DNA from 2 places in the Spirillospora sp. NPDC127506 genome. Region 2 is predicted to be linked to the other one. Evidence: riboswitches for the same ligand, from Rfam matches in the RefSeq annotation. Region 2 holds a riboswitch; the other holds the start of a gene.
The links. Region 2 has a riboswitch for S-adenosylmethionine ahead of ABTW95_RS02520 (aminotransferase class V-fold PLP-dependent enzyme). Riboswitches for the same ligand answer to the same signal wherever they lie in the genome.

Region 1: it holds a riboswitch for S-adenosylmethionine, as region 2 does, so the genes downstream of both, thrC (threonine synthase) here and ABTW95_RS02520 (aminotransferase class V-fold PLP-dependent enzyme) in region 2, are expected to answer to the same signal.

Annotation. Positions count from the first base shown of each region.
Region 1 covers NZ_JBEORG010000057.1:4,126-18,419, reverse strand. Annotated here, with positions in the region: gene ABTW95_RS32565 (RNA-binding domain-containing protein) at 1-198, opposite strand, end outside; gene ABTW95_RS32560 (DUF5958 family protein) at 761-1,150, opposite strand; gene ABTW95_RS32555 (hypothetical protein) at 1,751-2,200, opposite strand; gene ABTW95_RS32550 (MoaD/ThiS family protein) at 2,419-2,694, opposite strand; gene thrC (threonine synthase) at 2,709-3,953, opposite strand; SAM riboswitch class I at 3,970-4,111, opposite strand; gene ABTW95_RS32540 (cation diffusion facilitator family transporter) at 4,227-5,165, opposite strand; gene ABTW95_RS32535 (alpha,alpha-trehalose-phosphate synthase (UDP-forming)) at 5,274-6,794, shown strand; gene ABTW95_RS32530 (sulfotransferase family protein) at 6,921-7,943, opposite strand; gene ABTW95_RS32525 (RNA polymerase sigma factor) at 8,046-8,597, opposite strand; gene ABTW95_RS32520 (serine/threonine-protein kinase) at 8,591-10,672, shown strand; gene ABTW95_RS32515 (PadR family transcriptional regulator) at 11,085-11,672, shown strand; gene ABTW95_RS32510 (hypothetical protein) at 11,723-12,523, opposite strand; gene otsB (trehalose-phosphatase) at 13,330-14,151, opposite strand; gene ABTW95_RS32500 (DUF3263 domain-containing protein) at 14,171-14,294, opposite strand, start outside.
Region 2 covers NZ_JBEORG010000001.1:539,261-553,554, reverse strand. Annotated here, with positions in the region: gene ABTW95_RS02565 (methyltransferase domain-containing protein) at 1-584, shown strand, start outside; gene ABTW95_RS02560 (ATP-binding protein) at 783-1,298, shown strand; gene ABTW95_RS02555 (hypothetical protein) at 1,489-2,532, shown strand; gene ABTW95_RS02550 (class I SAM-dependent methyltransferase) at 2,586-3,320, shown strand; gene ABTW95_RS02545 (methyltransferase domain-containing protein) at 3,330-3,908, shown strand; gene ABTW95_RS02540 (exodeoxyribonuclease III) at 3,905-4,723, opposite strand; gene ABTW95_RS02535 (FKBP-type peptidyl-prolyl cis-trans isomerase) at 4,938-6,089, shown strand; gene ABTW95_RS02530 (transglycosylase domain-containing protein) at 6,725-8,977, shown strand; gene ABTW95_RS02525 (DUF8711 family protein) at 9,068-9,439, opposite strand; SAM riboswitch class IV at 9,499-9,615, shown strand; gene ABTW95_RS02520 (aminotransferase class V-fold PLP-dependent enzyme) at 9,657-10,907, shown strand; gene ABTW95_RS02515 (SseB family protein) at 11,010-14,294, shown strand, end outside.

The DNA of each region.
Region 1 (14,294 bases), on a different contig from region 2:
CCAACGGGCCAGCCCCGAGGCCACCTTCTCATCTTCAATGCCTACAGCAAACTCCCCACCCTCTGCGTTCGCGAGAGCGCAAGCAATCTTCTGAATCACTTTTCCATCTGCTCGAAGACTCTTGACGTCCCAGAAATGTGACTCATCTCTAGCTACTAGCTTGAGTGCCTCAACTTGAGAGATGATCCGAGTTTCCAAATAAATCTCCAAAACCTAGAACCGACCGTGCAGCACGCTGCTCAAGCGTAGCGCGAACTCAGTGGATGAGGTGGGTACTTACTGCACCTGGCGGGGGACTCTTCAGCTTGCCGAGTTCGGCTGTTTTGGATCAAGGGGCGGCGGCGCTCAGGCCGCTGGCGCGGCCCCGCGCCTGGCCGCCCGGAGCGTGCGGCGTGGGCGCCGGTCACCGGGCGGCCGCGCCGGGCCGCGCATCGCGACGCGCCCGCCGGCCCCGCCCCGTCCGGCCGCCACGGGGGCCGCGCCGCCGCCGGTCATAGGTGCACCGGGTACAGGCACAAGTCATCCCCGGTACAGGGACGTTGCAAGTTGAGGTGGAAATCCGCGGGGCTCCCCCCGACCCCGATCTGTCGAGGATGGCGACGGCCAGAACCCGTCAAGGGCGCCTCCGGCGTCACTACGTGATGGCCTACGGCCACCCTTGACGGAACCTGTCCGTCGCTAGGTACAGGTCTCGTCGGGGCCGGGGGAGGAAGGTGGGGGAAGAACAGCGGCTCCGCCGCTGGCCAAGGCACCTGCGGGATCAGGCCTGGAGGTGGTGCCAAGCATGGGCGCACCGCTCGATGCAACAGTGCTCACGCCGCCGCTCGTCAGCAACGCCAAGGAGCGCCACCAGAAGGCGGAACGCCTTAACCCGCTCGTCCTGCCGCAAGTTGATGATCTTTGCTAGTTGCTCCCCGATACGCCCGCGCGTGATCAGCACGGCCGGAGTGTGGGTGGGGCGGATTCCGGCTCTGCGGATGCTCTCCGGCCCGTCCTCAGCGGTGGCGCGCGCCTGAACGCAGAAGGCCGCGAGATCGCGCAAGGCGTCGAACTGCTCAGTGTCGTTCAGTCCCTCGAACCACTCGACACCCTGGGCAATCGGGGCCATCCCTTGCGCCAACTCATTCAGGATGACCGCACGCTCGTTCATCCCAACCCACCTCACCACACGCGCCCAATCCCGCACGGTCATCGAACCAGATCGCCAAGCGCGGAACAATCACGGAACGGACAGCCCCGTCCGTGCATGGTGGAGCCGTCCGTTCGCAGGTCAGCGAGAGTGCGCTACTCCTCTTGGTCACTCCACCCTGCCGAGTGCAAGCGCCACACATCCTCGCCGGCGGAAGCGTCGCCTACCTGCCCAGACCCCTTCCCACCTGCGGCGAAACCACTCCGGGAACCTCGCAGGCGTGTCGCCGCACCCCACGGTGCGTGATCGTCCGCATCCATCCGCGCAACGATCGCGAACACGTGCACCGGCTTGGGGCGCCGAGCGACGGTCTGTTCCGGACGTCCCACAATCAAAGGTAAGAGGAGCCCAGCGCGTCATCAACGCGAGCCGCTCAACGACCTCCCCGTCGCCGACGATGCAGGGAGCGCACAGACGGCCATCGAGCGAGCGGCGTGGCGAGCCGGCCGGTGGTCAGGACGGAGTTGCGGGCGACTCGCACCATGCGCGCCCTTCAATCGTCACGCTGTCCACCGGCTTCGCGGAGATTGTCCGCGGTGGGGCCGATGTCGGCGGCGTCAGTCATCCGAAAAGGGCCAGCGTGGCGAGAAAAATGGCCGTCATCCCGAAGAACGCCAGCAGTCCGCCCGTCCAGGCAACCGCCCGTTCCTGCCCGAGCGTCGCACCGGCTTCTTTGAGGGCTAGCCGGATGTCCCCGACCGGGTCCAGGTTCCGTACGTGCAACCCCATGCCCACGAACGGTGAATAGACCATGCCCGCCAGCACGAACAGGACGGCGGCAGGCCACGTCGGGGAATCCGTCACGAGCAGGTCGTCGATGAGAAATGTCGCGGAAATGAACAGCAGAGCACCCACCAGGTGCACCGCCAGCGTGAGGAGGCCGGCACGGACAAAGCTCGTTCCCGCTATGCGCACCACCCATGAGCTGTACCGACGCGGGAGCCACAGAAATCCGACGGCCACGCCCCACACAAGGAGCCAGCCGAGCGCCCAGTCCCCGGGAGCACCCATCTCGCCCTCCTCCGGCAGTCCGCGCCCGTAACCCCATGCTTATTGCCGGTAGCGTCGACGACTGTTACGGGATCGACCGCAATGATTCCCGAAGGGGGGCGGCCTGACAATGAGTCGCCGTGCGGAATCAGCGGTTCCGGATGAGTGAAATGGCGGGGACGGCGTTCGGGACGGTGCGTCGGTGGCCCGGCCGCGGGTCGGCCGGGCCACCGCGGGCGTCAGCCGCCGGCGACGGCGGGGATGATGGAGATCTGGGCGCCGTCAGGGGTGGGGGTGTCGAGGCCGTCGGCGAAGCGGACGTCCTCGTCGCCGACGTAGACGTTCACGAAGCGGCGGATCTTGCCCGCGTCGTCCAGGATGCGGGCGGAGATGCCGCTGTAGTTCGTCTCCAGGTCGGCGACGACGGCGCGCAGGGTGGCGCCCTCGGCCTTCACCTCGGACTCGCCGCCGGTGTAGGTCCGCAGGATCGTCGGGATGCGCACGGAAACGCTCATGGATGCTCCTTTTCTCAGGCGAGGCCGGCGGCGCGGAACGCCTCCAGGGACGGGACGATGTTCGCGGACGGTGCGACGACCGGGGAGACGGCGTCCAGGGTCTTCAGGCCGTCCCCGGAGTTGATGATCACGGTCTCGGCGGACGGGTCGAGGGTGCCCGCGCCGATCAGCTTGCGGAGGGTGGCGACGGTGACGCCGCCGGCGGTCTCGCCGAAGATCCCCTCGGTCCGGGCGAGGAGGCGGATGCCCTCGACGACCTCGGCGTCGGTGACGTCCTCGACGGCGCCGTTCGTGCGGCGGGCGATGTCCAGGACGTAGGGGCCGTCGGCGGGGTTGCCGATGGCGAGGGACTTGGCGATCGTGTCGGGCTTCACCGGGCGGACCACGTCGTGCCCGGCCTTGAACGCGGCGGCGACCGGGCCGCAGCCGGCGGCCTGGGCGCCGAACACGCGGTACGGCCGGTCCTCGACCAGGCCGAGCTTGATCAGCTCCTGGAACGCCTTGTCGATCTTGGTGAGCTGGGAGCCGGACGCGACCGGGACGACGATCTGGTCCGGGAGCCGCCAGCCGAGCTGCTCGGCGATCTCGTAGCCGAGCGTCTTGGAGCCCTCCGCGTAGTAGGGGCGGACGTTGACGTTCACGAACGCCCAGTCGTCCTGCTCGCCGGCGATCTCGGAGGCGAGCCGGTTGACGTCGTCGTAGTTGCCGTCGACGGTCACGAACGTCCCGCCGTACACGGCCGTCGTGATGATCTTCTGGGCTTCGAGGTTCGACGGGACGAACACGGCGCTGCGGATCCCGGCGCGGGCCGCGGCGGCGGCGACCGCGTTGGCGAGGTTGCCGGTGGACGGGCAGGCCAGCACCTTGAAGCCGAGTTCGCGGGCGGCGGCGAGCGCGACGGCGACGACGCGGTCCTTGAACGAGTGGGTCGGGTTGCCGCTGTCGTCCTTCACCCACAGGCTCTGCAGCCCGAGGCTCTCCGCGAGGTTGTCGGCGCGGACGAGGCGGGTCAGGCCGGGCTCGGTGTTGGGCGTGTCCGCGACGTTGGACGGGACGGGCAGCAGCCCCCGGTACCGCCAGATGTTGCGCGGCCCGGACTCGATGGACTCCCTGGTGACGCCCCCGAAGTCGTAGGCGATCTCCAGGGGGCCGAAACACTCCTCGCAGGCGTAGAAGGGCCCGAGGTCGCGGGTGGAGCCGCATTCGCGGCAGACGAGGGCGGTAGCCGGTCCGAGGTCTGTGGCAGGCGTGAGTGCCATGAAAGCGAGGCCTTTCTCCCCATCTTTCCTGCGCCACCTTGGTCGCAGGCCGGAGTTGGCACCATCTCCCGGCCGGCCTCGCAGGATCGCGAGCGCGCCTCAGCCGGGTGGTTGCCGGGGCTTCACAGGGCCGGTCCCTCCACCCCTCTGGATGAGCGGTATTCAGTTGTTCGACTACGAGCGCTTTGGCTCGTATGCGTGACTTTACATGAACTGACCGGATGCCAGACAGGTAGGTCCACCGAGTGAGACATTACCCGGCCGAGGTCTTGATCACGCGGGCGACTCCTTGCGCACGGAGCGCTGGGTCGGGTCGAGGAACACGTGCCGGACGATGGGGAGCCGCTCCCGGAGCCGCCGGTCGATCTCCCCCGCGACGTCCTCGGCCTGGTCGGCGCTGATGGCGTCGGAGAAGTGGACCTTGGCGGCGACGAGCAGCTGCTCGGGCCCGAAGTGCATGGTGAGCAGCTCGTCCACGCCGGTCACGCCGGGCGCGCCGAGGATCTCCGCGCGGATCTCGCGCTGCGCCTCCGGGTCGGCCGCCCGCCCGATGAGCAGGACGGTGCTCTCCCGCCCGATCAGCAGCGCCAGCCCGGCGAGCAGCACCCCGATGAGGACGGACGCGAGCCCGTCCCAGAACTCCGACCCGGTGATCTGCCGGAGCACCAGCCCGCCGGCGGCGAGCGCGATCCCGATCATCGCGGCGCTGTCCTCGAACAGCGCGGTCTTGAACGTCAGGTCGGGCGACCGGCGGACGTGTTCGACCAGTTCGTGGTCCGATTCGCGGGTCTCCATGCGCGCCTGGTGGAAGGCGCGGATCAAGGACGCCCCCTCCAGGACGGCGGCGAGGGCGAGCACGGCGTAGGCGAGCCAGACCGCCGTGCCGGTGCCGCCGTGGCCGGTCATGGTCAGGATCCCCTCGAAGATCGAGAACCCGGCTCCGGCGATGAAGATCCCGAACGCGGCGAGCAGCGACCAGACGTACCGCTCGTTGCCGTATCCGAAGGGGTGGCGCTTGTCGGGGGGACGTTCGCTGCGCCGCAGCGAGGCGAACAGGAAGCTCTGGTTGAGGGTGTCGGCGATCGAGTGGGCGCCTTCCGCGAGCATCGCGCTGGACCCGGCCAGCAGGCCGGCGATCAGCTTGGTGATCGCGAGGATGAGGTTGGCCGCACCGGCGACGAGCACGGTCTTCCTCGTCTCGGACCTGCTCATTCCGCCCGTCTACCCTCGGCGCGCCGCGCTAATCCAGGGGGTCCGGCCGTGGCGGAAACCACGCGGGTCACTGTGGAGCGCCCCGGTCGCAACTGAGACCCTTCCGGTATGAGCCAAGTGCTGGTGGCATCCAACCGCGGCCCGGTGTCGTTCTCGCTATCGGAGGACGGGGAGCTCGCCATGCGGCGCGGCGGAGGCGGGCTGGTATCGGGCCTGGCCGCCGTCACCGGCGCCCCGCGCGACCCCGGACCGCCGCGTCCGCTGGAGCCCGCGGGCACGCCGCCGCCGTCCGGCCAAGGCTCCGCGCCGTCCGGCGAAGACCCGGACGTGCTGTGGGTGTGCGCCAGCCTCAACGAGGCCGACCGGACGGCCGCACGCCGTTCACCGGACGGCCGCATAGACCAGGCGGGATACGACACCGGGGGCGCGGCGGTGCGGATGCTCGACATCCCGCCCGCCACGTTCGACCGTGCCTACAACGCGGTGGCCAACTCGACGCTGTGGTTCGTCCACCATCTGCTGTACGACACTCCGCGCAGCCCGCATTTCGATGCGCGCGCACGGCGCGACTGGCAGTCCTATGAGGCGTACAACGCGGCGTTCGCGGACGCCCTGGCGCGAGACGCCTCCCAGGGAGCGAAGACCGCGATCCAGGACTACCACCTGTCGCTCGCTCCGCAGATGCTCCGGGATCGGCGTCCCGACCTGAAGATCGTGCACTTCTCCCACACGCCTTGGGCTCCGCCCGAGTACTACAGGCTGCTGCCTGACGACATCGGGGTCCAGGTCCTCCGCGGGATACTCGGCGCCGACCACGCGGGGTTCCTCACCGAGCGGTGGGCTTCGGCCTTCCTCGACTGCTGCGAACTCGTGCCCGGCGCACGCGTCGACCGGGCGGCCCGGACCGTCACCTGCGGAGGGCACACCACGCACGTGGGCGTCCACGGCCTCGGCGTCGACGAAGCGGCGTTGCGCAAGCGCGCCTCCCAGCAGGACGTCGTCGACCGGGCGCGCGCGCTGAGGGAGCAGGTGGGCGACCGCCGGCTCATCGTGCGGATCGACCGGACGGAGCTGTCGAAGAACATCGTGCGCGGTCTCGCCGCCTACCGCGAGATGCTCACCAACCATCCGGAGTGGCGCGGACGCGTGGTGCACCTGGCGTTCGCCTACCCGTCCCGCTACGACCTGCCCGAGTACCGCGAGTACACCGCGGCCGTCCAACGGATGGCCGAGCAGATCACCGACGAGTTCGGCGGCCCGGACTGGGAGCCGCTGATCCTGCAGGTGAACGACGACTATCCGCGGTCGCTCGCCGCCTACGGCCTGGCGGACGTCCTGCTGGTCAATCCGATCCGGGACGGCATGAACCTCGTCGCGAAGGAGGGGCCCGTCCTGTCGGAGCAGGGGTGCGCGCTCGTCCTGTCGCGGGAGGCCGGCGCGGCGTCGGAGCTGTCCGAGGACGCGCTGATGGTGAACCCGTTCGACGTGACGCAGACGGCGGAGACGCTGCACCAGGCGCTGCTGATGCCGCGCACGGAGCGGGCCGAGCGCTGCGCCCGGCTCGCCGCCGCCGCCACGGCGCTGCCTCCGCAACGCTGGTTCGCCGGGCAGCTCGCCGCGCTCGACTGACCGGGCGCCGGCCGGCCGGCCGGACGGGTCGGCCCGGCCGCGCGGGGAGCGTCCGCCCGCGACGGCGCCGCATGAAGATGCGGCGTGCCGCCCTCTCCGGGCAAGGAGGGCGGCACGCCGCGGGCTTCAGGCGGTGCTGGCGGAGGGTTCGGCGACCAGGCGGCAGTCGACCGGGTTCGGTTCGTGCCGCTGCTTCCAGCGTTCGCGCAGCGCGTCCTTGCTCTGCGCCATGCGGCGGTGCGCGCTGACGCGGGTGAAGTGGGCGAGCTGCGACGCGGACGGCCGCGGCAGCCCGCTCGGCTCGTACCCGTATTCGGCGAGCCGTTCGCCGAACGCGGCCTCCGCCAGGCTGATCTCCCACGGGTCGAGCCGCTCCGCCCAGGAGCCGATGCGGTTGGTGGTGACGGCGTCGTGCGTCCGGCCGTGCCACCGCTTGCGGGACGGGACGGTCTGCCGCGCGAGGCCCTCGGGGTGCGTCATCGCGGGGTCGAAGTCCTCGCCGAGGAAGCCGCAGAGCCGGGTCAGCTCGTCGGCGGGGTCGGCGACGAGCCGCTCGTACTGCAGCTCGTAGTAGGTGTCGGGGCCGAGCCGCGCGGCGAGCCGGCGGCCCTGGTCGATCGTCTCGCGCCACAGCGACACGGCGTGGTGGACGTCGCCGTCGTACCAGGGCATCTCCAGCAGGGACGCGACGCAGTCCCGGCCGTCCCGGACGAGGTGGACGAACTGCGCGTCCGGGAACATGCGCAGCAGCGGCCCGGCGTACCGGATGTAGCTCGGGCGCTTGTCGCCCCAGCGCGCCTTGCCGTGCAGGCGCGCGTAGGCGCGGAACACGGCGCCGAGCGCCGAGCCGATCGTCGGCGGCCCGGCGGCGATCGCCTCGGCGACCTCGCCGGCGTCGAGGCCGAGCTCGCGGAACTTGGTCGACCGGTCGCCGGTGATCCACTCGGCGAGCGCGCGCCTGTTCTTGCTCTCCCTGAGGTCACCGAATTCGCACCGCGCCGTATAGGCGGGGAGGACGAACTTGGTCTCCGTCGGCAGTGCGATGCGCGGATGCGAGTGGAGCATCAGCCGCAGCAGGGTCGTCCCGGAACGGGCGCAGCCGAGAACGAAGATCGGGCGGTCGTGGCGGGAGGCCGGTCCTGATGGCATGCACCGCATGCTGCTGCAGACGCGCAGTTCACGGCACCGATTCTAGACGCACCGTTACCGCGCGATTACCGACCTTTGACGGGCCGTCCGGTCGGCCGGCGGTCAGGTGTAGGACTCGCCCAGCGTCTGCCTGACCTGCTTGCGCGCCTCGTGGATGCGGGACTTGACCGTGCCGAGCGGCAGCTTGAGCTGCTCGGCGATCTCCGCGTACTCCAGCTGCGACACGTCCCGCAGGACGAGGGCCTGGATGAGGTCCGGCTTGCGGGCCTCCAGGTCTTCCATGGCGTCGAGGATGTCGACCCGCGACCCGGCGATGACGCTGGTCCGGCGCGGGTCGGGGCGCTGCTGGGGGAGCTCGCCCGCCTGCTCCACCGAGCGCCGCTTCAGCGACCGGTAGGTGGAGCGCGCCGAGTTGGCGACGACGACGTGCAGCCAGGTGCTGAACCGCGACCGGCCCTCGAACCGGTGGATGTTCCGCGCGACCTGGAGCAACGCGTCCTGGCAGGCCTCTTCGGCGTCCTGCCGGCAGGGCAGGAACCGGGAGGTGTGCCGGAGAACGTCCGGCTCGATCTTGCGGAGGAGCTCGTTGAGGGCGCCCTGGTCGCCCTGCGCGGCCTTCACCGCCAGCTCCTCGGTCCTCTCGTCGAATGCCATGCCGCCTCATTGCTCGTTCGCGGGCTCACCCCGTTTGCTGGGATGATACGGGAGTGTCATTCCCACCAGCTGTAGGCCGTTACCGAATCGATCGCGTCCTGGGTTCGGGGGCGTTCGCCTCTGTGTGGCTGGGGCACGACGACGCCCTGGAGTCACAGGTCGCCATCAAGGTGCTGAACAGCAACCTGGTGGACGATCTGGACGTGCGCAACCGGTTCCTCGAGGAGGCCCGGATCCTGCGCCGCGCCGACTCCGAGCGGCTCGTCCGCGTGCACGACATAGGAGAACTCCCGGACGGGCGCCCGTACTTCGTCATGTCGTACGCGGACCGCGGGACGCTGGCCGACCGCATGCGGGAACGGCCACTTCCGGTCAGCGACGTCGTGGCGCTCGCGGAGCAGATCGCCCACGGCGTCGAGGTGATCAACACCCTCGGGGTGATCCACCGCGACCTCAAGCCGTCCAACGTGCTGTTCCAGTCGACGCGGGACGGCGGCGAGAAGCTGCTCATCGCCGATCTGGGCCTGGCGAAGGCGCTGGCGCACGCGTCCGGGGCGTTCACGCTGCCGGTCGGCACGCCCGGGTACATGTCGCCGGAGCAGGCGCGGTTCGGCGGCGGGCTCGACGTCCGGGCCGACGTGTACGGGCTGGGCGCGCTGACCTACCACATGCTGACCGGGCGGGCCCCGGGCCCGGCGCCGGTGAAGACGCCGCCGAGCGAGCTGCGCGAGGGGCTGACCCCCGCCTTCGACCAGGTGATCATGCGGGCACTGGAGGTGGAGCGGGAGAAGCGGTGGCCGACCGCGGAGGCGTTCGCGGAGGCGCTGTCCACGCTGCGCCCGACGACGGCCCCGGCCGCGCCCACCCCCGTGTCCGGCGCGCCGGCCCCGCGGATCGACGCGGACGCCACCGTCCAGGACTTCTACCGCGACGGCTCCCAGGCGCGCCCGCCCGCGCCGGGCCCCGCCCAGCAGCCGCCCGGTCCCGGGCAGCAGGCGCCCGGTCCCGGACAGGCCGGCGCGCCGGGGCAGGCCGGTGCCCCGGCCGAGATGCGGACGCGGCTCGACCAGCCCGCCGAGGACGACGTCCGCACCTCCGAGATGCGCGTCCCGCAAGGCCCTCCGGTTCCGGGCGGCGGGCAGGCGACGATCGTGGACGACCCCGCCGGACGCCCCGCGCCGTTCCGGCAGGGCGAGGGCCCGACGGCCCCGGACAACGACAACGACCGCACGGTGTCGTACCAGGCGCCGCCGCCGGGCGGGGACAACAAGACCGCCGTGTTCCCGACCCAGCCGCCTCCGCAGGGCGGCGGCGGCCCCGCGCAGCCGATGGGCCCCTACGGCGGCCCGCCACCGCCGACGGGCTTCCAGCCCCCGCCCCCCGGCCCCGTCCAAGGCCAGGCCCAAGGGCCGGGCGGCAGGCAGGGCGGCCTGATGGGCAGGCTCTCCGGCGGCGGGGGGCCGCCCAAGAAGTTCGTCACGCCCCTGATCATCACCGCGGTGGTGCTGGCCGTGGCACTGATCGGCGGGCTGACGCTCGGCGTGCTGTTCTCCGGCGGCGACGGCAAGGACGACGAGGGGAAGAAGAAGCCGGCGATCCCCAAGGACTTCGTCGCGGCCTCCGACAAGGCCGGCAAGATCAAGACGGCGGTGCCGAAGGCGTGGCCGCTGGACCAGGAGCAGACGTGGACGCCGTCCACGGTCCGGCTGAACGACGCCCAGCCGCGGCCCGTGCTGCGCGCGACGCCGAACAAGGCCGCGTTCCTGGGCAACGGCAATGGTCCCGGCGTCTTCATCGGCGTGACCACGGACGTGCGCCCCGGCCAGCTCCCGCCGCCGAGCGCGTCCAACCACCCGCAGTGCACGAAGGCCGCGCCGGAGAACTACACCACTCCGGACGGCGCCCTCAACGGGACGATCACCCGCTTCACGGCGTGCAAGACCGGCACGCCCTCGGTGACCGAGATCGGTCTCAAGGACAAGTCCGGCAAGTTCGGCCTGTGGATCCGCGTCAAGGAGACCGACGACCGCAACGCCACCAAGGACATCCTCGACAACCTCAAGGTCACTCTCTAACCCCACGCCGGCACACCCGAACGCCCCACCGGACACCCCACCGGACACCCGCCGCTGCTCTGGGGACGGACCAGCGCCCCACCTTGGGGAGGCCGCGGGTCTTCGCGGGGTGGCGCGTCTCGCCGTGCCGAAGCGTCTCGCGGTGTTGAAAAGCAGGCCCCTCCCGCCCGGGGGCGGACCCGCTTACCCCCATGGTCAAGCACGCCCGCCATGCGCGGAAGCAGAACGCTGCTCTGGGGATAACCAGGCCAAACAGCGCGAGCCAGGGAGGGCTCCGGTCGCTGCGTGCGCGTGTGCCCCGGTGGCCCGCGCGGGGCCCGGTCAAGAAGCTTGGACGGTTGGTGTTGCATCGCGAGCTATTCCGATATATCGTTAATGCATCGCAACCGATCAATAGAGTTAGGAGACTGCGATGCATGAGCACATGAAGACCAGGCGTGGTGGGGGCCGCAGGCCCGAGGTCCGCGGCCGGCGCGGAGACCCGTTCGGCCCGTGGGGTCCCGGTGGTCCCGGGTTCGGGCCCGGACACCGCGGGCGCGGTGGACGCGGACGGCGGACGCGGCGCGGCAACGTCCGCGCGGCGCTGCTCGCCCTGCTCGCCGAGCGCCCCATGCACGGCTACGAGATGATCCAGGAGCTGGACGCCCGCACCGGCGGGGTCTGGCGCCCGAGCCCCGGCTCGGTCTACCCGACCCTCCAGATGCTGGAGGACGAGGGCAAGGTCGGCAGCGAGGAGCAGAGCGGCAAGCGCCTGTTCTCCCTCACCGACGCGGGCCGGGAAGAGGCGGCGGCGCAGACCGTCGCCCCCTGGGACGAGGTCACCGAGGCCGCCGGCGAGAACGTCCTGCGCGGACGCGAGGCCATCGGCCAGCTGATGGGCGCCCTCCACCAGGTGATGGCCGTCGGCAGCGAGGCGCAGAAGGCGCGCGCGCTGGACGTCGTCAACGACGCCCGCCGCCGCCTCTACGGAATCCTCGCCGACGACCCCGAAGCCGAGTGAGCCCCACCGACCGGAACCGCCGCGGCATCAAAGCCGCGGCGGTTTCGCGTTCACTTCGGGAAAGGCGCCTGCTTGGCGAGCTGGTCGGCCATGTAGAGCTGCTTCCACACGTACAGGCCCATGTCGGAGCGCTTGACGTCGCGGTCGACGGGGACGTCCACCGTGGCGCGCACCAGGAAGGCCGAGCCCGGCGGCATGTACTTGTCGCCGCCGTCCCCCGGGATCAGCTCGCCGCCCGCGAGGCGCCGCACGACCTGGCTCTTGGTCGGCGGCGTGCACATGTCCTCGGGGACGCCGGCCTGCGGCATGCACCGCCCCCGCGCGTCCGGCACGACCAGGTCCCGCTTGACGAACACGTCGCCGGGGAAGTCGAGCAGGACTTTCTTGCCGGACGGGTTGCTGAGGATGTACTCGATGTACGGGAACGACGTCCCCGACGGCGGCGCGGACTGCGATGTCGGCGCCACGCCGTCGCTGACCCCCTCCCCCACCGTGGCGATCTTGTATTTGGACCCGTCGGCCGTGCCGACCGTGATCGGCGCACCGGCGTCCGGCAGCTCGGCGTCCCCGCCCGGCCGCTGCTCGCCGCCGGCCGGCACCGCGCCCGTCCCGTCGTCGTCTCCGGAGCCGGGCGTCAGGATCAGCCCGATCGTGACCAGCCCGGCCAGGATGAGCACCCCCGCCGCGACGAGCCCGCTGCGGCGCCCCGCGCGGCGGCGCGCCCGCCGTTCCCGCTCCTGCTCCAGCGACCCGAGCCGGACCTGCACCCCGCTCGTCTCCCGGACGCCCATCGGCCCGGTCGTGGACGAGCGCTCCTCGCGTCCGGAGTAGGCGTCCTGCGCCTCGGGCACCCCGGCCCACTCCGCGCCGCCGGGCGGCGTGCCTCCACCGGTACGCGGCGAGCCGGCTGACTGTCCGGCGGACGGCGAGCCACCGACCCCGCTCCAGCGGTTGGCCGCCGCCGCGCCCTCCACCTCGCCGGCCGTCCCGGATGCGGAACCGCCCGGCTGCGGTGAGCCTTCACCGCGAGGCCGGCCGCCCGGCTGCGGCAAGTCGGGCGGCGGTGCGGCGCCGGCCGCCCTCGATGGCGGAGCACCGCCCGGCTGGGCTTCGATACGCGGCCAGCCGCCCGTCTGCGACAGGTCGGCCGGCGGGGCGGTCTGCTCCGGGGGCGTGCCGGGCCGAGGCAGGCGGACGGTCTGCGGGAGTCCGGGGGGTTGCGGCACGCCGGGGCCGGCGGGGGCACTCGCCGGGGGCGTGCCCCACACGCGCGGGGGCGCCTCGCCGGACGGGGGCGACTGGACGATCGGGCGCGTCGGCGCGCCCGGCGGGATGGGCGCGCCCGCCGGCTGGACGGGCGTCCCCTCCCGGGGCGTGGCCTTGGGGAGGTCGTGCGCGGGCGCATGCCTGATGTCGTCAGGACGGCGCGGGGCTCCCGAACCCGTCTCCACCATCAAGCCTCCCCATGTCGTGCGGCTCCCCCTGCACCACTCTTACCGCAATTCACCATATTTTGGCGCAATTGGACTCCGGGTCCACCTGCACCCCCAGAGTCACGCGAGATCCGATAAACGTATCCGGAACTCTTGTCACTTGGCCGACAACACGGCTCACTCGGCCGACAACACGGCTCACTCGGCCGGCGACACGGCGCTGATCAGGGCGGGAAATCCAGCAGCTCGCCCATCAGGCCGACCACCCCGTCCGGACCGTCGACCACCAGGTCGGCCCGCTCGGCCAGCGCCGTCACCTCGGCGGACCCGCTGCACACCAGCACGCCCGGCACCCCCTCCGCGCGCAGGTCCTCGACGGCGTCGAAGGCGGCCAGGTCGCCGAGGTCGTCCCCCGCGAACAGCACCGCGGAGGGACGGAAGCCGAGGCCGTCCACGAACGAGCGCAGCGCCCTCCCCTTGTCCATGCCGGGCGGCCGCAGTTCGAGGACGAGCCGCCCCGGCTCCACGGTGAGCCCGGTCCGCTCGGCGAGCGCGGCGAGGATGCTCCGCAGCCGTTCGAGCGCGACCTCCGGCTCGGTGCAGCGCCGGGTGTGCACGGCGAGCGCCTGCCCCTTGTCCTCGACGTACGTCTCGGGCGGCGCGCCCGCGGCCGCGAGGACGCCGGGCAGCTTCGCGCGGGCCTCGGCGACGCCGGGCGGCGGCTCCGGCACGGTCAGCTCGCCCGACTCCCAGCGTTCGAGCCCGTACTGCCCGAGGACGACGAGCCCGTCGATGCCCTCGAAGCCGCCGTACTCGACGGCCGTCGCGGCGGGACGGCCCGTGATGATCACCAGCGAGCCGACCAGCGGGGCCAGCCGGGCGAGGGCCGGGGCCGCGCCGGGATGGGCCCTGGCCGAGGCCGGATCGTCCACAATGGGCGCGAGCGTGCCGTCGAAGTCGAAGCCGAGCACGGCCCCGGCCGGGTTCTTGCGGATGGCGTCGAGGCCGCCGGCGCCGGCGGCCGTCGCGGAGCGGGGAGAAGTCACGTGCCCCAGTGTGCTGGGGTCACGGCCGGATGCCGAGTCGGCGCGCGGCGCGGCTGCGCTGCCGCTGTGACCGCATCCGGCGGAGGCGCTTGACGAGCATGGGATCGCACTCGAGCGCCTCGGGTCGATCGATCAGGATGTTC
Region 2 (14,294 bases):
TGCTGGCGACCGACATCGACGTGTCGTGGCTCGGGGACGCGCCGGTCGAGGTCCGGCGGCACGACATCGTCCGGGACGAGCCGCCCGAGGGGCCGTTCGACCTCGTCCACGCGCGGCTGGTCCTGGTGCACCTCGCCGACCGGGACGCGGCGCTGCGGACGATGGTGGAGAGCCTGCGCCCCGGCGGGGTCCTGCTCGTCGAGGACGCCGACCCCGCGCTGCAGCCGCTGGCCTGCCCCGACGAGCGCGGGCCCGACGAGCGCCTGGCCAACAGCGTCCGGCGGGGGTTCCGGAAGCTGCTCGCCGAGCGCGGCGCCGACCTCGCCTACGGCCGCAGGCTCCCCCGGCTGCTGCGGGAGGCGGGCCTGACCGGCGTGCGCGCGGACGCCTACTCCCCGATCGCGGCGCCCGCGTGCGGGGTGCTGGAGGCCGCGACCATCATGCAGGTCCGCGACCGCCTGATCGCGGGCGGGCATGCTACGAGCGAGGAGATCGACCACCTTCTGGCCGTCATCGCCGAAGGCGGTCTTGATCTCACCCTTGCCCCGCTGATCTCGGCGTGGGGCCGCGTCCCCGCGGAGTAGCCGCTCGGTGACGGGTCGCGTGCCCTAGGTGATGAACACAGGGTGCGGTAGGGGGCTTGCATGCGCGCAAGGGGCGGTGACTGGCCTCTACAAGCTGCGTAAGAGTGTGTGTTGTTTCACTCCACGTCCGACTTCGACTTGGCCTGAGAACACATGTTCGCATACAGCCCGACACGGAGACGTGAAACCAACCCCGCCATGAACCCATCAGACGCGTGGTCCGGGGGGCCTGCGCTGGTTCCCGCGCCCTCCCTGGAACTCGGAATCCCGTCCGCCTGGAACAACGGCAAGTCGTCCGGCCGGCTCATCGGGGAGATCGACCTCGCCGCCACGCCGCCGGCCGTGCGGCTCGCCCGGTCCTACGTCCGGGAGCTGGTCGGCCAGCACTTCGGCGCCGACCGCTCCGAGCTCGGCGACCTGGAGCTGCTGACCAGCGAGGCGATGACCAACTCGGTGCTGCACGCGCGGCCGCGCCGGGACGGGACGATCCTGCTCGCCGTCCTGCACCTCGACCGGTACGTGCGGGTCGAGGTGACCGACGGCGGCCCCGCGCCCGGGCAGCCCCGTCCGGCGGAGGAGCAGCCGTCCGTGCACGGACGCGGCCTCATGCTGATGAAGGCGCTCGCCGCCGACTTCGGCACCCACCGGGGCAGGAACGGGACGTCCACGTTCTGGTTCGGGCTGGGCGTCCGGGACGAGTGGCGGCTGCCATGACGGGCGGGCCGCCGGCCGTCCAGGCGCGCGGGGGCTGCCTGGACGGCCCCGCCGCCGGGTGACCGGCCGCCCCGTGACGCCGGCCGCGCTCGCCGGTGGCGGGACGGACACATCTGCGCATCGCCCGTTCCGGGCAGCCGGCGCTTCGCTAGGATCGAAGCGTCGACAATTGCCACCTCGAGGGCGAGTGATGACAGCGGACGGTGCGCCGAAGTCTCTCTCCGACATCACCAGGGACATGGGCCTGAACATGTCCGATGTCGCGGCGTTCTCCGGCCTCGACGAGAGCACGATCTTCCGGCTGTGGGACAACGCCGAATGGCTCGACCGGGTCAGCGGACGGTCCCTGCAGAGCCTCATGTCGTCCGTTCCGGGAATCGCCGAGTACTCGATGGCGCACGCCGTCCGGAAAAGGCGCGACGGGCTGATCGGCGACCTGCACGGCGAAGGGCTCACGGTCGACCTGAAGGCCCTGGAGAACTCCACCGTCGCGCAGCAGCACCTGCTGAACGCGCTGGAGGCGGCCCTGCACATCATGCGCGGGGAGGCCACGCAGAAGACGTCGTCGTTCATCGCCCGCTTCTGGGGGCGCGAGCAGGACCGCGCGCTCGAATCGATCTACTCGCCCGAGCCCGACGGGCTGCTGACGGACCCGCAGAAGCTCTTCGACGCCTCCCTCGACCTGGCGCCCCGGCTGAACCGCAAGACCTACTCGTTCCACTCGATCCTGGCGCTCAACATCCTGACGCACCAGGTCAGCAAGGTGACGGGGAAGCTGGAGGCCGACCTCAGCTTCGAAGTCCCCGGGCGGCAGAGCGCGTTCATGATGCGCGGCGTCGTGATGGGGTCCCTGATCAGCTCGGACGACTTCGACCTCGCCGAGCGCTACCGCAGGGAACTGGACGCGACACCCGTGTACGCCGCCCTTGAGGAATGGGCGTTCCCGACCTACACCAGAGACGGCCGGATCAGCAGCGACTTCACTTTGCCGAGCTCCCTGTCGCTGCGCAACACGGCAACCGAGGTGCTGCGCGAGATAGCGGTCTACAACGACGCCTACCTGTACTACCTGGTGTCGACGTACATTCCGCTGGCACTGAAACGCGACCCCGCGTTCGGCGGCAAGATCACCGAGCTGATCCAGGCGCTGGAACTGCGCGGGGCCGACTGCCGGAACAGAACGACCAGACAGACCTGCAACACGCTGGTGCGGCGGCTCAAGGGCGCCGCCTGAACCGCGTGGCACACCTGAGGAATGGGGAGCCGGTGGAGGACACGGCGCAAGCCATGGCGAATCTGACGCGCGAGAGGTGGGAGGCCAACGCGCAGTACTGGGTCAAGGTCATCAGGGAGGGCCGCGACCGATACCGCACCGAACTGACCGACGCCGCCGTCCTCGACGCCGTAGGCGAATGCGCCGGGCTCCGCGTGCTGGACGCCGGGTGCGGCGAGGGCTACCTGTCCCGCAAGCTCGCCTCCATGGGCGCGGACGTGACCGGCGTGGACGCCGCGCAGGGCCTCATCGACGCCGCCTCGTCCCACCCTTCGCCCGGCGCCAGGTTCATCCGCGCCGGCGTCGAGGACCTCCCCCTCAAGGACGGCGAGTTCGACCTCGTCCTCTGCAACCACCTTTTCAGCCACCTGCAGGACCCGACCCGCGCCATCGGCGAGTTCGCGCGCGTGCTGCGCGGCGGCGGCCGGCTGATCCTGCTGACCCTGCACCCCTGCTTCTACGTGAAGAACTCCGAGCAGGGCGCGATGAACAGCGTCCCGGCGGAGGAGTACTTCGCCTCGCGCGGCATCGACCAGAGGTTCCTGGTGGACGGCCTGGAGTCCCCTTCGGTGATCACGAGCTGGCTCCGGCCGCTGGAGTACTACGCTGGAACGCTCCGAGACGCGGGATTCGTCATCGCCGACCTGCGCGAGCCGCACCCTACGGCGGAGCAGCTGCGCGACGACCCGTGGTGGCGGAAGGGCTTCCCCACCGCCATGTTCCTCCTGCTGATCGCGGAGCGGCGCTAGGGTCGCCGCATGGACCCCGAGCTGGCGGAGCATCCGGACAGGCTCCGGTGGAACGCCAAGTACGGGGACGCTCCCGCGCTGTCGCCCGTCCATCCGCTGGCGGAGCGGGCGCTCGCGCTGGGGTTCCCCGACGGCCCCGTGCTCGACCTGGCCTCGGGGCCGTCCGGCAGCGCCCTGCTGGCCGCCGGCGCCGGGCGCCGCGTGACCGCCGTGGACATCTCCGAGACCGCCCTCGGCCGGCTCGGCGCGGAGGCCCGGCGGCGCGGCCTCGGCCCGCTGATCACGCTCGTCCAGGCCGATCTGGGGCGGTGGCGGCCCGAGCCGCCCGGCTACGCGCTCGTCCTGTGCACGGGGTTCTGGGACCGCGCCGTGTTCGGGCGCGCCGCCGGCGCCGTCCTGCCCGGCGGCCTGCTGGCCTGGGAGGCGTTCACCGAGGCGGCCCGCCGCGACCGGCCGCGGATGCCCGCCGAATGGTGCCTGGCCCCCGGCGAGCCCGCCTCGCTGCTCCCGGACGGCTACACCGTCCTGGACCAGGCCGACGACCCCTCGGCGGGGAAACGCCGCCTCCTGGCCCGGCGCGGCGGCTAGCCGAGGTCGACGACCACCGGGGCGTGGTCGGACGGGCCTTTGCCCTTGCGGGCTTCGCGGTCCACGTAGGCGGAGTCGACCCGCTCGGCGAAGGCGTCGTTCCCGTAGACGAGGTCGATGCGCATGCCGAAGTTCTTGTGGAACATCCCCGCCCGGTAATCCCAGTAGGTATAAGGGTGCGGGCCCTTCATCGGGGTCGGGACGATGTCGTGGAGGCCGAGGCCGAGCAGTTCGGCGAGGGCCTGGCGCTCGGCCGGGGTGACGTGGGTGGAGTCGGCGAAGACGGACGGATCCCAGACGTCGTCGTCCGTGGGGGCCACGTTGTAGTCGCCCGCCGCCATCAACGGCGTCCCCGCGGACAGCTCGTCGGCCAAGGCGTCGCGCAGGGCGGCGAACCAGGCGAGTTTGTAGCGGTAGTGGGCCGATTCCGGGGTGCGGCCGTTCGGCGCGTAGAGCGACCAGACCCGGATCCCGCCGCAGGTGGCGCCGATCGCGCGGGCCTCCGGGACGAGGAGGGCGGGCTCGGTCAGCTTCGCCTGCGCCTCGGCCTCGCCCTCGTATACGGGCTCGCCGGGGAAGCCTTTTGAGACGTCCTCAATGCCGACCCGTGAAAGAATCGCGACTCCGTTCCACCGGCCGTCGCCGTGCGCGGCGGCGGCGTAGCCGAGTTCCGCGACGTCGCCGGCCGGGAAGTCGCGGGCCGCGCACTTGGTCTCCTGCAGGCAGACGACGTCGGGTTCCGTCCCGTCCAGCCAGGCGAGAAGGCGCGGGAGGCGGGCCTTCACCGAGTTGACGTTCCACGTCGCGAGGCGCATCCCCCCAGCCTGCCACCCGGGAGGGGTGGATCATTCCCCCCGCAGAGATATCCTGGCGGCTTCTCCAGTCCCCTGCCGGACGGCACCGCGGTCCCCGCGTGACCGGTAGATTGCGGGTCGGCCTCCTTTACACGGTTTTCACGCTGTGCTTAGCCCGGCCCTGGAAGGGTGGTCACGTTCGCGATGTCGTCTAACCCGGAGCAAGTGAGGAACCATGTCCGAGGATGACAAGCCCCGGGGCAAGCCGACGGTCAAGGCGAAGGCGAAGATTCCGAACGCCCAGAGCATCCGCAGCCCCGAGTTCACCCCGCACGGCATCAGCGCCGGGCGGGGCAGCGGGCTGAACCGGCCGTCCGCCCCGTCCGCGCTCACCGCCAAGCAGGCGCGCAAGCGGCGGATGATGATGATCGCCGGGATCGTGGTGGCCGCACTGGCGATCTCCGGCGGCGTGTACTGGTGGGTCAACCGCCCCGATCCGGTGATCGAGGTGACCGGCAAGTTCGCGGCCGAGCCCGAGGTCGAGATCCCCACCAAGCTCGCGCCGACCACGACGCTGAAGATCACCACCCCGATCAAGGGGACCGGCCGCGCCCTCGCCGACGGCGACACCGCCTACGTCTCGTTCGCCACCTACAAGTGGTCGAAGGACAAGGACGACGAGAACTCGCGCGTCAAGAGCAAGAGCGAGAAGGTCAGCTCCACGTGGGAGCAGCAGGGCCAGCAGCCGGGCGGCCCCCGGCCCCTCGTCCTCGGCAAGAGCGGGCTGAAGGAGATCGACAAGAACCTGGTCGGCAAGACCGTCGGCAGCCGCGTCGTGCTGCAGCTCCCGCCGTCCAAGGACCTCAGCCAGCTGAGCCCGCAGCAGATCACCGACAAGGACGCGGTGGTGTTCGTCATGGACATCCAGGCCGCCGTCCCGAAGGACCCGAAGCCCGAGGGCACCGCGAAGAAGCTGGACGACAAGAACCTGCCGAAGGTCGAGGACAAGGGCGCCAAGGAGCCCAAGATCACGATCCCGGACGCGGACGCGCCGGACAAGCTGCAGGTCAAGACCCTCGTCGAGGGCACCGGCCCGGCGCTGGCCAAGGGCGACGACGCCGTCGTGAACTACGTCGGCAAGATCTGGAAGAGCGGCGACAAGTTCGACTCGAGCTGGGACAACAAGCAGCCGGTGAGCTTCCCGATCGGCACCGGCGCGACGATCCCGGGCTTCGACAAGGGCCTGACCGGCGCGAAGGTCGGCAGCCGCGTCCTGCTCGTGCTGCCGCCCGAGGAGGGCTACGGCAAGGACGGCAACCCGCCCAAGATCAAGGGCGACGACACCCTGGTGTTCGTCGTGGACGTCCTCGCGAAGATCCAGAAGTGAGGACGGGCGCGGCGGGGCCGCGCGCGGGCGGGAGCGCCTGAGGGCGCCGCCCGGAAACGATGTGCGAGCGGCGGGGCACCGATCGGTGCCCCGCCGCTCGGCGTTCGCGGAAAGTCGTCATTGCGGCGTGCGTCACGACAACCGGCGGACCGGATTGCCCGTCCTCTTATCGGGAGGCCATGGGTTGCGCATTGGGCGGCCGGCGCACGCGTCCCCTCAGGTATCGTCGGTAACGCATTAATCACGGGGGGCTTGTGAGCGACAGCGAAAAGGCCCCGGAGGGCGAGGCGCCCACCGGGCCGGCCGAGGTGGACCGGCAGGACACCGAGGCAGCGGCACCGGCCGGCACGGACGGACCGGCGACCGGCACGCTGACCGCGGACACCGAAGAATCCATCGAAGACACCGAATTCTCGGACGTGCAAAACAAATCACAGAACGGCGATAAGAACGGCGAAGCACCCGACTCCGCCGCCGATGCCGTCGAATCGCCTGCTACCGGAACGGCCGCCGCCGAATCGGATGATGCGGGCGAGGCGGAGGAACCCGGCAAGGCGGCAGGTGAGTCCCGTGCGGACTCCGGGGAACCGGCGTCCGATGGTGTTGAGGCACCGGTCACCGGTGATACCAAGACCATGCCCGCCTCGTCACAGCCCGGCTCGCCACAGCCCGGCTCGTCCGGCCACGGCCGGCCCCGGCGCGGCGGGCCGCCGCCCGGCGGCCGCGGCGGCGGAGGCGGCGGGGGCAAGGGCCCCGGGAAGCCGCGGAGCCGCAGATCGCGGCTGCTGCGCCGGACGCTGTTCCTGCTGCTCGGGTTCATCGGGTTCTGCATCGCGGCGTTCGCCGTCGCCTACCTGTTCACCCCGGTGCCGTCCCCGCAGGAGAAGGCGATCGCGCAGGGGCCGACGTTCTACTACTCCGACGGCAAGACGCAGATCGCGAAGACCGGCATCAACCGGGACGCCGTCGACCTCGACCGCGTCCCCGAGAGCACCCGCAACGCGGTCATCGCGGCGGAGAACGACAGCTTCTACGACGACCCCGGCGTGTCCGTGGAGGGCACCACCCGGGCGTTCTGGTCCACGGTGACCGGCAAGCAACTGCAGGGCGGGTCCACGATCACGCAGCAGATGGTCCGCAACTACTACGGCGGCATCGGCAAGGAGCGGTCGGTCACCCGCAAGCTCAAGGAGATCATGGTCGCGCTGAAGGTCGACCGGGAGAAGTCCAAGGACTGGATCCTGGAGCAGTACCTCAACACGATCTACTTCGGGCGCAACGCCTACGGGGTGCAGGCCGCCGCGCACGCCTACTACGACAAGGACGTCTCCGACCTGACCCCGGCCGAGGGCGCCTACCTCGCGGCGGCGATCCAGCAGCCGAGCAACTTCGCCGACCCGACCGGCCACCAGCGCGCCGCCGCCGAGCAGCGGTGGCGCTCCGTGGTCGGCAACATGGTGCAGGACGGCTACCTGACGTCCGCCGACGCGGCCGCGATGGAGTTCCCGGTACCGGTCAAGCAGAAGATCACCGACGTCCTCAAGGGCCAGAAGGGCTACATGGTCAACGTGGCCAAGAAGGAGCTCACCGAGCGCCGCGGCTACAGCGAGGACGAGATCAACCGCAGCGGGCTGAAGATCACCACGACGTTCGACAAGCGGCTGATGGACGCGATGAAGCAGGCCGTGGTGCGCAACACCCCGGACGGGATGAGCAAGAAGATCCGCACCGGGGCCGTGTCGGTCGACCCGGCCACCGGGCAGGTGCTCGCCTTCTACGGCGGCCGCGGCTACCTGGAGGAGGCGCTGAGCAGCGCCTTCGGCGACTGGGCGCAGGCCGGGTCCGGGTTCAAGCCGATCGCGCTCGCCGCCGCGCTGCAGGACGGGCGGTCGCTCGGCACCACCTACGACGGCAGCTCCCCGCAGACGTTCGCCGGGCATGCCATCCACAACGACAGCAACGAGAGCTTCGGGACGGTGAACCTCGTCACCGCCACCCAGCACTCCATCAACACCGCCTACGTCAACCTCGGCCGGGACATCGGCAACGAGAAGATCGCCGAGATGGCGGAGAAGATGGGCATCCCCGCGTCGCAGATGACCGAGGAGCAGCGGAACGCCGCCACGTTCCCGCTCGGCATCGTGTCGCTGCACCCCGTCCAGCAGGCGGGCGTGTACGCGACGTTCGCCTCGGAGGGCGTGCACCGGACGCCGTTCGTGGTGAAGTCCGTCACCGACAACGAGAACCACAAGCGGACGTTCACCGAGAAGGGGAACCGGGCGCTCAGCGCGCAGAACGCGCGGGACGCGACGTACGCGATGCAGAAGGTCGTGCAGGGCGGCACCGGGACGAACGCCCAGCTTCCCGACGGGCGCGACGTCGCGGGCAAGACCGGCACGACCGACGAGGGCAAGGCGATCTGGTTCAACGGGTTCATCCCGCAGATGGCGACGTCCGTCGCGATGTTCCGCGGCGACAACAAGCCGCTGAACATCCCCGGGTACGGCGCGTACGGCGGGCAGCTTCCCGCGCAGATCTGGCGCGCCTACATGACGGACGCCGTCGCCATCAAGGACTACCCGCCCAAGTCGTTCGGGTCGCCGTCGATGCGGCCGGGCGGCGGCTACGACCGGCCGACGGGCCCGAGCACGCCGGGGCGGACGGAGCCGCCGCGCACCATCGAGCCGTCCGGGCCTCCGCCGACCACGGAGGAGCCGGAGATCCCGACGCCGCCGGCCGGCCCGCCCACCACCGTCCGGCCGCCGGACGGCGGAGGCGGCGGAAGCGGCGGCGGTGACACCGGCGGCGGAGGCGATGGCGGAGGCGGCGGCGGGGGCACCGGCGGCGGAGGCGGCGACGGCGGCGGCCGCTCGGGCTCGAGCGGCTGACCTCGCGCCCCGGGCTCGGCAACCGCCCAGTCGCAGGCCCTGCCAGTCGCAGGCCCTGCCAGCCGCAGGCTCTGTTAGTCGCAGGCTCTGTTAGTCGCAGGCTTTGCCGATCCTGGCGGGCGTCTCCTTCATCACGGCGTTGAGCTGGGAGACGTCGCCGGTGCCGACGGCGGGGGCGGCGGCGCGCAGCTTGTCCGCCTCCGCCTTCAGCGCCTTCTTCAGGTCGCCGTCGTCGGCCTTCTTCGCGAGCCCGTCCAGGCGCCCCGCGAGCTGCTCGGTCGGGGCCCGCCACTGCGCGGGCTCCCCCGCCGGAATGCTCTTGATCTTGGTGACGTACTGCTGGAACGCCTCTTTCGTGTCGGCGCACACCTGGCCGGTGTTGCCGCCGAGCACCCCGCACCCGTTCAGGGCGCCGAGCGCCACCACGCCCCCGGCCAGCGCCCGAACCACCCCGTACCGCATCGCTTCCTCCTGCTCAGTCCCCTTGATCCCCGACCGGACCCGCATATAATTCCGCACTAGGTCATGAGCGCCAGCGTCAAGCCCCGGCTTGCTGGCCGGCAACCCTTCGTCCGCGATGGGGTGCCCCGGGTGAGGACCTGGCCGGACGCGGCACCGCGTTCCGGCAAGCGCGGATCCCGAGCCGACGTCCGGGGTCCCTGACCCGGAAGGTCCCGGTATGCCCACGCTTCTCTCCCCCATCACGCCTGCTGTGACGCGCCCCGAGGGGGTCCGGGTTCGCCGGATTCCGCGCGTCGTGGGGGCGGACGCCCCGGTGCCGCTGCGGGACGGCGGCCGCATCCCCTACGCCAACCTCGACTACGCCGCGAGCGCGCCCTGCCTGGAGGCGGTGCACGAGGCCGTCGCCCGCGCGCTGCCGTACTACAGCAGCGTCCATCGCGGCGCGGGCTACGCCTCGCAGGTCACGACGGCCGCGTACGAGGAGGCCCGCGAGACCGTCCGCGCGTTCCTCGGGGCGTGGCGGCGTTCGGCGGTCGTGTTCACCCGCAACACGACCGACTCGATGAACCTGCTGGCGCACGCCGTCCCCGCCGGGACGAGCGTCGTCGTCTTCGAGACCGAGCACCACGCCTCGCTCCTGCCGTGGCGGCGCGCCGTGCGGCTCCCCGCGCCCGCCACCCCGGCCGAGGCGGTGTCCGCCGCCGACCGCGCGCTCCGCTCCTGCCCGGTCGGGCCGCGGCTGCTCGTCGTCACCGCCGCGTCCAACGTCACCGGCGAGCTGTGGCCCGTCGCGGAACTCGCGCGGGCGGCGCACCGCAACGGCGCCCGCATCGCGGTGGACGCGGCGCAGCTCGTCCCGCACCGCCCGCTCGACATGACCGCGCTCGGCCTGGACTACGCCGCGTTCTCCGGCCACAAGCTGTACGCGCCGTTCGGCGCCGGCGTCCTCGCCGGCCGCGCCGACTGGCTGCGCGCCGCCGACCCGTACCTGAAGGGCGGCGGGGCGAGCGCGTCGGTCGGCGCCACGACCCGGTGGGCGCCTGCCGCGGAGCAGCGCCACGAGGCGGGCTCGCCGAACGTCCTCGGCGCGATCGCGCTGGCCGCCGCCTGCACGGCCCTGTCCTCCCGCTGGGACGAGATCGCCGCCCACGAGCAGGCCCTGACCGGGCGGCTGCGGGCCGGGCTCTCCGCCCTGCCGCGGGTGAGAGAACTGTCACTGTGGGGCGGCCAGGCGCCGCGCGTCGGCATCGTGTCGTTCACCGTGGACGGCTGGAACGCCCGCGACGTGGCGCTTACGCTGTCGGAGGAGCACGGCATCGGGGTCCGGGACGGGCGGTTCTGCGCGCACCCCTTCGTCCGGCACCTGGCGGGCGGCGGCACCGCCGTCCGCGCCAGCCTCGGCCTGGGGACGACCGAGGAGCACGTGGACCGGCTGCTCACGGCCCTCGCCGGGCTGACCGAGCGCTGACCTGCGCGTCCCCGCGCGCGGTCAGATGATTATGCTCTTTGGTCCTGTTCGCCCATGTAGCGTAGGCAGTCGCGCGGGGACGAGCACGGAGGAAAACAGGGGGTGGCGACCGTGGCCGACGCGTGGCGACCCACGTCGGAGCTGGAGCACCGACTGCAGGAGACCGTACGGGCCGGGGACCAGGAGAGCTACTTCCGCCTCCTCGCGGACAGCGAACTCGTCGTCCCCGTCCCGCCCGAGCTGGTGGACGGCGTGCTCGCCAACGAGACCCAGCCGTCGTGGCCGACGCAGGAGGAGGACGGCCGCGTCCACGTCCTCGTCTACACCTCCGCGTCGGCGATGCGCGCCTGCCTGGGGCCGTCCTACCAGCACTTCATGACCGTCCGGTTCGGCGACATCGCCGAGACGTGGCCTGACTCCCGCTGGTGGCTCGCCATCGACGCGCCCGCCCACGGCGTCGGCACCGTCCTGCCCATCGAGGCGCGGATGCCGGCCTGGTTCGTCCGCCAGGTCGCCGAGGGCGACGGCCGCCCGCCGCAGGTCGGCCGCGCTCCCGCCCCGTGGGAGGAGCTCCGCGACCAGCACCGCGAGCTGCCCCGGCAGTCGCCCCGCCCCGAGTTCCAGCCGGCGAACGACGTCGAGCGAGAACTGCTGCGCGCCGCCGCGAACAACGACCACGACCTGTTCCTGCAGACCCTCGCGGACACCGACGTCCTGCTGCCCGTCCCCGGCGACATGGACTTCGCGCTCCGCCCCGGCCGCCCCGGCTTCCCCTGGCAGACCCGCGAGGTGGACGGGTCCACGGTCGTGCCCGTCTTCACGTCCCCGGAACGCCTCCACGAGGCGTCCGCCCCCGGCACCGAGTACATCAAGCTGCCGTTCACCGTCGTCCTGCGCTACTGGCCGAACCACGACTGGCCGCTCGCCATCAACTCGGGCTCCCCGGCCGGCGGCACCGTCCTGGCCCAGCAGCTCCCCGGCCTCGCCACCTGGGCCGACCAGCGCGCCGCCCAGCGCATGACGGACCACTTCGAACCGCAGAACGACGTCGAGCAGCGCCTCTTCGACGTGGCCCGCCGCGGCGACACCGACGCCTTCTCCAAGACCCTCCTCGGCGCCCAGGTCCTGGTCCCCGCCGAGGCGGACACCCCTTGGGGGATCGTGCCGGGCGACCCCGACTTCCCGTGGCGGCCCGTCCCCATCCACGGCCGGACGTCCATCCAGGTGTTCACGTCCCTGAAGTGGATGAACGAGGCCATCGGCTCATCCCGCTTCATCATGCCGAGCCTCCAGGAGATGGTCGCCGCCTGGCCCGACACCGACTGGACGCTCGTCCTCAACCCGGGCACGCCCATCGACGCATCGATGACGGCCGAGCAGCTCCGCACCCTCCGCGGCCCGGCGAGCCCGCCGTCGGCCTCCACGCCCCCGCCCCCCGAGAACCCCGCGGTCCCCGTGGGCCCGGCCGTCCCGCCGGACCAGTCGAGCCACCCGCAGGAGGGCGCCGCCGCGCCGCGCGCAGACCAGGCCCTCACCGCCCACGGCGCCCCCACACCCGAGGGGGCACCCGGCCGGCCGAGCCCGGGACGTGGACCCGCGCACCCGGAGGAGGCGCCGCACAGCGCGTCCGGGATCGCCGGTGAACGCGACGCGGGACAACCCCCCAACGCCGAACCCGGCCGCCACGCAGGCCCTCCACCTGAGGGCGCCGCGGGGAGCTCCGGCCCGGCCTCCGTACCCGCCGAAGCGAACACGGCCGCGCCCGGACGGCACGCCGGCAACGCGGGGGCATCCAACCTGGCCGACACCGGGCCAGGCGCGCCCGGCACAGAACCCCGCCCGCAGGCCGCGTCCGGCATGCCGGGCGTCCCCGCAGTTCCGGCCGCTAGGCCGGGAGCCGGACGTGATGCCGCGCATCCCGGGGAAGCGCAGCCCGGCCACGCCGCCGGCTCGCCCCCCGAGGGCAACACAGGAACCCCGAGTACGTCCGATATGCCGGGTCAGCCGGGAGTGGGCGGTCCACCCGCGCACCCTGGGGAAACGCCTCACCAGGATGCCCGCGCGTCCGACATCTCCGGCGGAGCGCCTGGGGCTGGTGCGGACCCCGGCTCCCCGCAGGGAAGCGATGCGGGCACGATGCCGCCCGGCACAGGCGAGTCTGGTCAGCATGCCGGTTCGCCGTACGAGGGCAGCCCGGGCAGCGCGAGCACGTCCAACACACCCGGCGTCCCTCGCAACGCGGCCGGGACGGGCGCCGGACACGGGCAACCGGGCGCACCCGGCGCTGCGGCCGATCCGAACGTCACCACCCCGCAAGGAAGCAACACGGGCCCGCTGCCGCCCGGCACACCCTCCGGTACGGCTGAACCGGGCACCGCGCCCGGCCGCCACGCGGGTCCGCCGTACGACGGCGGTGCAGGGAGCACCGGCCCGACCGCCATGCCCGGCACGCCCCACGATGTGATCGGGACGAGCGCTGGACACGGGCAACCAGGCGCACCCGGCGCTGCGGCCGATCCGAACGTCACCACCCCGCAAGGAAGCAACACGGGCCCGCTGCCGCCCGGCACACCTTCCGGTGCGGCCGGAGCGAACACTGCACCCGGCACGAACGAGCCCAGCCGCCACGCCGGACCGCCCTACGAAGGCGACCTGGGCAACCCGGGCACAGCCAACACACCCGGCATCCCACACGAAGCGGCAAGCACAGCCATCGGACACGGACCCGGACAACCCGGCGCAGCGCCCGATCCACACCTCACCTCCCCACAGGGAAGTAACAGGGACCCGCTGGCGCCCGGCGCACCCTCCAGTGCGGCCGGAGCGGGCGCACCCGGCACGAACGAGCCCAGCCGCCACGCCGGACCGCCCTACGAAGGCGACCTGGGCAACCCGGGCACAGCCAACACACCCGGCATCCCACACGAAGCGGCAAGCACAGCCGCCGGACACGCACCCGGACAACCCGGCGCAGCGCCCGATCCACACCTCACCTCCCCACAGGGAAGTAACACGGACCCGATGCCGCCCGGCGCAGCCTCCGGTACGGCTGAACGGCCCGGTGCTGAGGCCAGTCCACACGCCGGTTCGCCACACGAGACCGGTGCGGCCATGATGCCGCCTGGCACGCCGAGCGGTGCGCCCGGAACGGGCGGCCCCCAGGGCGCACGCCACGCAGGCAATATTGCGGGCGGGGCCGAGCACGCTGGCCCGCCGTACGACGGCGGTGCGGGCGCGTCCAACGTGCCCGGCGTCCCCCACGACGCGGCCGGGGCGGGCGTCGGCTTCGCGGGTCAAACCGGCGGTCCGGGCAACGCGGGTCCGATGCCGCCTGGCGCACCCTCCGGTGCGGCCGGAGCAGGCACCGCACCCGGCACGAACGAGTCC